Regions from separate parts of the Rhodoferax sp. GW821-FHT10B06 genome, predicted to be linked through region 1. Evidence: riboswitches for the same ligand, from Rfam matches in the RefSeq annotation. Region 1 holds a riboswitch; the other holds the start of a gene.

The links. Region 1 has a riboswitch for glycine ahead of gcvT (glycine cleavage system aminomethyltransferase GcvT). Riboswitches for the same ligand answer to the same signal wherever they lie in the genome.
Region 2: linked by a shared signal. The riboswitch ahead of AC07O2_RS21450 (D-amino acid dehydrogenase) and the one ahead of gcvT (glycine cleavage system aminomethyltransferase GcvT) in region 1 are both predicted to bind glycine.

Annotation. Positions count from the first base shown of each region.
Region 1 covers NZ_JBWKNO010000008.1:202,292-206,705, reverse strand. Annotated here, with positions in the region: gene AC07O2_RS14755 (EAL domain-containing protein) at 1-15, shown strand, start outside; gene AC07O2_RS14750 (amidohydrolase family protein) at 127-1,404, shown strand; gene AC07O2_RS14745 (HDOD domain-containing protein) at 1,471-2,334, opposite strand; glycine riboswitch at 2,382-2,481, shown strand; glycine riboswitch at 2,491-2,614, shown strand; gene gcvT (glycine cleavage system aminomethyltransferase GcvT) at 2,666-3,790, shown strand; gene gcvH (glycine cleavage system protein GcvH) at 3,816-4,187, shown strand; gene gcvP (aminomethyl-transferring glycine dehydrogenase) at 4,207-4,414, shown strand, end outside.
Region 2 covers NZ_JBWKNO010000017.1:83,463-87,876, reverse strand. Annotated here, with positions in the region: gene AC07O2_RS21465 (ABC transporter ATP-binding protein) at 1-265, opposite strand, end outside; gene AC07O2_RS21460 (ABC transporter substrate-binding protein) at 262-1,275, opposite strand; gene AC07O2_RS21455 (TauD/TfdA dioxygenase family protein) at 1,471-2,379, shown strand; glycine riboswitch at 2,481-2,589, shown strand; gene AC07O2_RS21450 (D-amino acid dehydrogenase) at 2,748-3,968, shown strand.

The sequences.
Region 1 (4,414 bases):
GCCAGCGCAGACTAGACCTGCGCCAGCAGCTGCCAATTTGATAGCATCCAGACTGAGCTCCCATGTAGTCCGCCACGCCCTCCTTGGCGTGAAAGCTGCATGGTCCGTGTTTTGAAAGGAATGTGCATGCTGGATTTACTCGTCACCCACGCCACCCTGCCCGACGGCCGCAGCGGCATGTCCATCGCGGTACAGGGCGGCAAGATTGTGGAAGTCAGCCCCGGCCTGCAGGCCCCCGCACAGCAAACCGTGGATGCCCAGGGCCTGCTGGTCAGCCCACCGTTTGTGGACGCGCATTTCCACATGGACGCCACCCTGAGCTACGGCCAGCCCCGCGTCAACCAAAGCGGCACCTTGCTGGAAGGCATCGCCCTGTGGGGCGAGCTCAAACCCCATCTCACGCAAGAGGCTTTGGTGGACCGCGCCATGGCCTACTGCGACTGGGCCGTGGGCCACGGCCTGCTGGCCATCCGCAGCCATGTGGACATCTGCGACCCGCGCCTGCTGGCCGTGGAAGCCCTGCTGGAGGTGAAACGCCGCGTCGCCCCCTACCTGGACCTGCAGCTGGTGGCCTTCCCACAAGACGGCGTGCTGCGCGACCCGAACGGCATGGACAAACTCAAGCGCGCGCTGCAGATGGGCGTGGACGTGGTCGGCGGCATTCCCCACTTCGAGCGGAGCATGGCCGACGGCGCGCTCAGCGTCAAGCTGCTGTGCGAGCTGGCCGCAGAACAGGGCAAGCTGGTCGACATGCATTGCGACGAGTCAGACGACCCACTGTCGCGCCACATCGAAACCCTGACCTATGAGACCAACCGCCTGGGCCTGCACGGCCGCGTCACAGGCTCGCACCTGACCTCCATGCACAGCATGGACAACTACTATGTGTCAAAGCTGTTGCCGCTGATGGCCGAAGCGCAAATGAACGTCATCAGCAACCCGCTGATCAACATCACCCTGCAGGGCCGGCACGACACCTACCCCAAGCGCCGTGGCATGACCCGCGTGCCCGAGATGCTGGCCCAGGGCCTGACCGTGGCCTTCGGCCAGGACTGCGCCATGGACCCCTGGTACAGCCTGGGCAGCGGCGACATGCTGGAAGTCGCCAGCATGGGCCTGCACGTGGCGCAGATGACCAGCCAGGCCGCGATGCGCCAGTGCTTCCAGGCCGTCACAGCCAACCCGGCGAAAATCCTGCAACTCGATGGCTATGGCCTGGAGGCCGGCTGCAACGCCGACTTTGTGCTGCTGCAGGCGCAAGACCCGATAGAGGCGATTCGCCTGCGCGCCACCCGCCTGCAGGTCTACCGTCGGGGCCAGCTGCTGGCCCAGACGCCGGCCACCACCGCCCGCCTGCACCTGCCCGGCCGGCCCAGCCAAACCGACTGGATGCTGCGTCCATAAACTTATGCGAAACAGGCCTCTTGCGCAGGTAATACCTGCGCAAGCAGCTATTAACTTGATAGCAAACTAGGCCAGGTTTTCAAACACCGGGTGGAGATCGTCCGCCCAGTGTTGCAGCTCGGCCTGGTCGATATGCAGGTGCGACATGCAGGCCGAGCCATGGCGGGCCCATTCGTCCGACTCGCGCGTGCCCTCATGCAGGGCCACCAGGTGCTCGGCCAGCAGCAGCATGGCCACCAGATAGCGCACCTCGGGCGGGACGCTGGCCACCGGCAGAATGTCGAAGTCGTGGTGCAGGCGCACGGCGGCCGTCACCAGGGGCGGCAGCTTCCAGGTCTTGGCCACCAGCGCGCCCACCACGGCGTGGTCGGTCTTGTGGGCGGCGTTCTCGGTTGCCACAAAGCTGCGGTCCTGCCGCGCCAGGGCCTCGGCCAGGGTGCCGGCATAGCCCTTCAGGCCCTGCAACATCACCGGTATGCCCACATGGCAGAACAGGCCGCAGGTCTGCGCCACGTCGGCGTCCACGCCGTACAGATGGCGAGCGATGTAGGCCATGGCCAGGGATCGGCGGGTCGAGGTTTCCCAGAAATGCTCCAGCAAGGCCGCATCCACGCGGATCGCATGCCGGGTGAAGAAGCCGGTCAGCACGCCCACCGTCTGCTTCACGCCCAGCATGGCGATGGCCTCGCCAACGGTACGGGCCGGGCGCGAGCGGGCAAACAGCGGGCTGTTCGAATAACGTATCAGCGCCGCCGCCATGGCCACGTCCTGGCTGGCAATGCGGGCGATGGCGGCGGGGTCGGGGTCGCCGCCCCGCACTTCGCCCTGCAGCTCCAGCAAGAGCTGGGGGCACGGCGGGATCACGATATCCCGCACGGCGCCCTTGGCCTTGGCGGTTTCCAGTTCTCGGTCTATGTCTGCCAGCTGCATCGCGCCCCCTTAGTCCACGGAATTATGCCGACTTGCGCTTGGGTAGAATCCCCCCGTCAGGAGAGAGTTTTCACCCGAAAACCGCCGAAGGCGCAGGGCCCCGCTACGTGGGCCTGAACGCTCAGGCAAAAGGACTGACAAGCGTTTCTCATCAAACGTCACCCCACTGGAGAGAAGTCCGCCCCGAGCGGACTCACCGAAGGCGCAACCCGCAGTCGGCCTGCACCACCGCAAGGCCGGCCCGGCGAATCGCTCAGGTAAAGCGGACAGCGGGGACCACACATGGCCGTCAAAGGCCATGATCCGATTGTGTGTCCCCGAAAGAACCGCCATGGCCGATTTGTTACTCACTCCCCTCAACGCGCTGCATCTGGAGCTCGGCGCCCGTATGGTGCCCTTCGCTGGCTACAGCATGCCGGTGCAGTACCCGGCCGGCCTGATGGCCGAACACCACCACACGCGTAACGCCGCCGGCCTGTTCGACGTATCCCACATGGGCCAGTTACGCCTGGTCGGCCCCGATGCCGCTGCGGCCTTTGAAACCCTGGTGCCAGTCGACGTGATCGACCTGCCCGTAGGCAAGCAGCGCTACGGCCTGCTGCTGAACGACGAGGGCGGCATCCGCGACGACCTGATGTTTTTCAAGCAGGCGGAAGATGACATCTTCGTCGTCGTCAACGGTGCCTGCAAAGCAGCGGACATTGCCCACATCCAGGCCCGGATCAGCCTGCATTGCGAAGTCATCCCCATGCCGGAAATGGCGCTGCTGGCGCTGCAAGGCCCCAAGGCTGTAGACGCGCTGTCGCGCCTGGCGCCCGGCGTGGAAAAGCTGGTGTTCATGACCGGCGGCCATTTCATTGTTTCCGGCATCCCCTGCTTCTTGACCCGCAGTGGCTATACCGGCGAAGACGGTTTTGAAATTTCGGTACACCAAGACCAGGCCGAGGCACTGGCCCGCGCTCTGCTGGCCCAGCCCGAAGTCCAACCCATAGGCCTGGGCGCACGCAACTCGCTGCGCCTGGAAGCTGGCCTGTGCCTGTATGGCAACGACCTGGACACCAGCACCACCCCCATCGAAGCCGGCCTGAACTGGGCCCTGCAAAAAGTACGCCGCGCTGGTGGCGCGCGTGAAGGCGGCTTCCCAGGCGCTAGCAAAATACTAGCGCAACTCGCAAGTAAACCGGGCGCTACAACCAAGAAACGTGTGGGACTGGTGGCACTGGAGCGCGTCCCGGTGCGTGAACACACAGCCTTGCAGGACACCGCAGGCAACGTGATTGGCGAAGTCACCAGCGGCTTGCTTGGCCCCACGGTAGACAAGCCGATTGCGATGGCCTACGTGGCGCCAGAATTTGCCGCCATCGGCACCCATATCAACGCCATCGTGCGAGGCAAAATCGTGCCGATGGAAGTCACGTCCATGCCCTTCACCCCGAACAATTACTTTCGCGGTTAATTCAACTTTTTACAGGAGCACCCCCATGAGCATCAAGTACACCGAAGACCACGAATGGCTGAACATCGAGGGCGACACCGCCACCGTCGGCATCACGCACCACGCGCAAGACGCATTGGGTGACGTAGTGTTCGTCGACCTGCCCGCCGTCGGCGCAAGCTTCGCGCAAAAAGACGTGGCCGGCGTGGTCGAGTCCGTGAAGGCCGCCGCCGATGTGTACATGCCTGTCTCCGGCGAGATCACCGAGGTCAACGAAGCCCTGCGCGCCGACCCCGCCCTGGCCAACACCGACCCGTTGGGCGCCGGCTGGTTCTTCAAGGTCAAGCTGTCGGATGCATCGCAAGTCGCCGCCCTGCTGGACGAAACCGCCTACAACGCATTTAGCCAAAACGCCTAACCCTCCCTAGACCTGCCCCATGACGACCTCCCTGCACGAACTAGAAAACGCCAGCGAATTCATCGCCCGCCACATCGGCATCGACGCTGCTGATGAAACCCTGATGCTGGAAGTGATTGGCTCCAGTTCGCGCCGGGATCTGATTGACGGCATCGTGCCGCGCTCCATCGCGCGCAGCACGCCAATGGATCTGCCAGCGCCCGTGACCGAGGCGGCAGCACTGGCCG
Region 2 (4,414 bases), on a different contig from region 1:
CCACACCGCGGTCACGCGCTGGGCCGGTGATGGCTTTGCCGTCCAGCAGCACGCGGCCGCTGGTGGGCAAGGTCAGGCCGGCCAGCAGGTCCAGCAGCGTAGATTTGCCGCAGCCGCTGGGCCCCACCAACACCAGGAATTCGCCGGCCCGCACCTCCAGCGAAACGTCGTCCAGGGCCACAAAGCGTTGCTCCGGGCCACCATCGTCAGCGCGCACGGTGAATTCCTTGCGCACATGCTCAAAGCGGATATTGCCGGCGCTCATTTTGCGGCTACCTTGGCGCCGGTGGCGTAGGGGTTGTAGGCATTGGTGTACAGGTCGGCGGGCTTGATCTGGCCGGGCTTGATGACCTCTTCCTTCACCAGCCAGTCGATCCAGACTTGCAGCTCCTTGTCTTGCACCACGCCGCCAATGGACGGCACGCCGGTGCTCTTCCAGTACTGGATGGCGTCGGCGCTTTCGGCGCGGCCGCGGGCCTTGATGATCTTCTCGAACGTGGCGCGCACTTCGGCCGGCGGCGTCTTGCGCGCCCATTCGATGGAGCGGGCCAGTGCGCTTATCAGGTGCTTGGAGGCCTTGGGGTTTTGCTCCAGGAACTTGTTGCGCATCACCAGCGAGCCGGCGGTGAAGTTGCCGAACAGTTCCTGGTCGGTAAACAGCGGGCGGATGCCGCCGCGCTCCAGTGCCTTGTCGCGCAGAATGCCGCCCAGCGTGGTGACGTCCACATGGTTCTGCCGCAGCGCCTGCTCGCCAGTAACCGGCGGCGTGATCACCAGGGTGACTTGTTTTGCGTCCTCATCGTTGAGCTTGTTGCGCTCCAGGTATTCGCGCACCATGAACTCGTGGTGGGCGCCCAGGGTGTTGACCGCCACTTTCTTGCCCAGCAGGTCGCGGGCGGTCTTGATCGGGCTGTCGGTCTTCACGTAATAGCCGGTCCAGGTGTTGTCGTCCACGCCGTAGTAGCCGAGCACGGCTTTCACCGGCGCCTTCTTGGCCAGCAGCTTGACCAGCGCGCCATTGAAGGCGCCACCGATATCGATGTCGCCGGTGACCACGGCCTGCACGTCCTGCGGGCCGCTGATGGTGTTGCCCACCCACTTGGCTTTCAGCGGCGCTAGATAGCCCAGACTTTCGGCCAGTTCAATCCAGACCACCTGGCCGGCCGAGCCCTGGTAGCGGATGTCGGTGACTTCCAGGGCCTCTTGCGCCAGGGCCTGGGCCGACAGCCCGAAGGCCACTGCCATGGCGGTGAATAGCTTGAAAACGGTTCGCATGCATGTCCCTTGGGAGTTGTCGTGAAGTTGCAGCGTAGATTGGCAAGGCCTACGCAACAACGAAGGAAATTGCGCATGCATATGCGCATCTGTGCGGTGTAGATGCACATGCGAATTCCGTGCTTTGGTTTCGGCACCGGGCTTCCTAGCATGGACAGGTGTTTTCTTAACCACCGTCACTCCAAAGGAAATTGCATGTCCGCTGTTCTCAATGCTCCCCAGGCTGAAGTCATTCCCACACTCGATATCCATCCTTTGGCGGGGCGGATTGGTGCACGCATACAAGGCGTGCGCCTGTCGGGCCAGTTGGCGCCCGAAACCTTTGCTGCCATCCACCAGGCGCTGCTGCAGCACAAGGTGCTGTTCTTCCGCGGCCAGCAGCATCTGGACGATGCCGAGCACCAGCTGTTTGCCGGGCGCTGGGGCAGCATCGTGCCGCACCCCACCGTGCCCTCGCGCAGCGGTACCGAGATTCTGGAGCTGGACTCGAACCACGGCGGCCGGGCTAATTCCTGGCATACCGACGTGACCTTCGAAGCCGCTTATCCCAAGGTATCGGTGCTGCGCGCGCTGACCATTCCGCAGCAGGGCGGCGACACGGTGTGGGCGAATACCGCCGAGGCCTACAAGCAGTTGCCGACCGAGCTGAAGGCCCTGGCAGATACCTTGTGGGCGGTGCATGGCAACGACTACGACTACGCCGCCACCCGCGTCGAAGTGGATGCCCACGGCGCCAAGCATTACCGCGAAGTGTTTACCTCGCGCCTGATCGAGGCCCGCCATCCGCTGGTGCGCGTACACCCCGAAACCGACGAGCGCAGCCTGGTGGCCGGGCATTTCCTGAAGCGCTTTGTGGGCTACAACACCCACGACTCGCAGCGCCTGTTCGAGATCTTCCAGCACCACATCACGCGGCTGGAAAACACCGTGCGCTGGCATTGGGCCGAGGGCGATGTGGCCATCTGGGACAACCGCGCGACCCAGCACTACGCGATCAACGACTACGGCGACCAGCACCGCGTGGTGCGCCGCGTCACCGTGCATGGTGACCTGCCGGTGTCGGTGCACGGCAGGCGCAGTGCGGCCGAGCCTGCGAAAAATTAGAGCGCGGTTCGGCCGGGTAAATCAGTCGGCCTTATGGGCGGATTCAATTGATTGACCGAGCCATTACGGTCCTGGGGTACGCGAACCCCATGCGATAATTGCGGCAGGTACCGGGAGAGTCTGGGGCCCTTGTTGCTCAACAAGTTTGCCCACAGCGCCGAAGGAGCAACCGCCCCGGAAACTTTCAGGCAAAAGGACCGGTACCTGTCACACACATCTGAAGAGCAACCGGGTTTCGTCACCCGGTTCACCGCAGGAGCAAGCGGCTTGGCTATGTGCCGGTCGTGAATCTCTCAGGTCCAAAACAGAGGGGCGATAGCTGCGCACGCTTGTTGCTATCCCCACTTTGACGTTTTGGAACTCTCATCATGAAAAAGTTTGCTGTTATAGGCGGCGGTATTACGGGCGTGACCACGGCATATGCCCTCGCAAAGCGGGGTTTCGCGGTCACTTTGTTTGAAAAACACCGCTATGCGGCCATGGAAACATCGTTTGCCAATGGCGGGCAGTTTTCGGTGTCGAACGCCGAGGTATGGAACCATTGGTCTACCGTGCTCAAGGGGCTGAAGTGGATGCTCAAGAGCGACGCACCTTTATTGGTCAACCCCAAGCCGAGCTGGCACAAGCTGGCCTGGTTTGCCGAGTTCATTGCTGCCATCCCGCACTACGAGAAAAACACGGTGGAGACCACCCGCCTTGCCATTGCTGCGCGTGAGCACCTGAATGCCTGGGCGGATGCGGAAGGGCTGGACTTTGACCACAAGCGCGAAGGCATTCTGCACATCTACCGTGACAAAGCCAGCTTCGACCATGCCGGCAAGGTCTCCAAATTGCTGGCCCAGGGCGGGCTGGAGCGCCGCGCGGTCACACCGCAAGAAATGCGCGCCATCGAGCCCACCTTGGCTGGCGACTACTACGGCGGTTACTTCACTGAAAGCGACACCACGGGCGACATCCACAAATTCAGCACCGGCATGGCCTTGGCGGCCGAGCGCCTGGGCGTGCAAACCCGCTATGGCCAGCACATAGATGCCGTGCAGAGCGATGGCAAACAGGTGACTGTCACTGCCAATGACGGTGCCCAGCGCCAGGCCCATGTTTTTGACGGTGTGGTGGTTTGCGCCGGTACCGCCAGCCGCGACCTGGCGGCGCAGCTGGGCGACCGCGTCAACATCTATCCCGTCAAAGGCTATTCCATTACGGTGAATTTGCAGGATGCACAAAGCCAGGCTGCTGCACCGATGGTGAGCCTGCTGGACGACGGCACCAAATTGGTCACCAGCCGCTTGGGTGTGGACCGCTTCCGCGTGGCCGGTACGGCGGAGTTCAATGGCTATAACCGGGATATCCGGGCCGACCGCATCCGTCCTTTGGTGGAATGGGTACAGCAGTGCTTTCCGGGTGTGCGCACCGAAAGTGTGGTGCCCTGGGCCGGGCTGCGCCCCATGATGCCCAACCTGCTGCCTCGGGTGGGCAAAGGCAAGCGACCTGGCGTGTTCTACAACACCGGGCACGGGCACCTGGGGCTGACTCTGTCGGCCGTGACGGCCGATATGGTGGGCGCCATCGTTGCCTCTAGCTACGCCTAGCCGGTTATTCGCTTAGGCGCACGTAGGTGGACAGCAGACTGCTTTTGTTGACCACACCCAGTTGTGCGCTGGTGCAGTAAGCGACCAGCAAGGATGCACCCAGCGCGGCCAACTGCACCATGGAGCCCTCTCGGGTCTATGGAGCCGCCGCTGGCGATGCTGAGCAGGGAGGAGCCGCTGCGGACCAGACTGGCTTGCACGGGAATATGGCCGTTGCCCAGCGCGACGGCTTCCATATAGTCGCTTGGGGCATTTCGTGGGGTGCGGTTCTGGGCCCAGGTGAGCAGCGCACCTGCCAGCAGTCCACCCAGACTGGGTACCAGTATGCGCTGCCAGGCTTGCAGTTGCATGGCAATGGCGACCAGGCCGCCACCTTGTCCCAGCACCAGGCGGTCCAGCTCGAACAACGCACTACGGAAACCAATGGTTACCAGTGTACCCAGCGC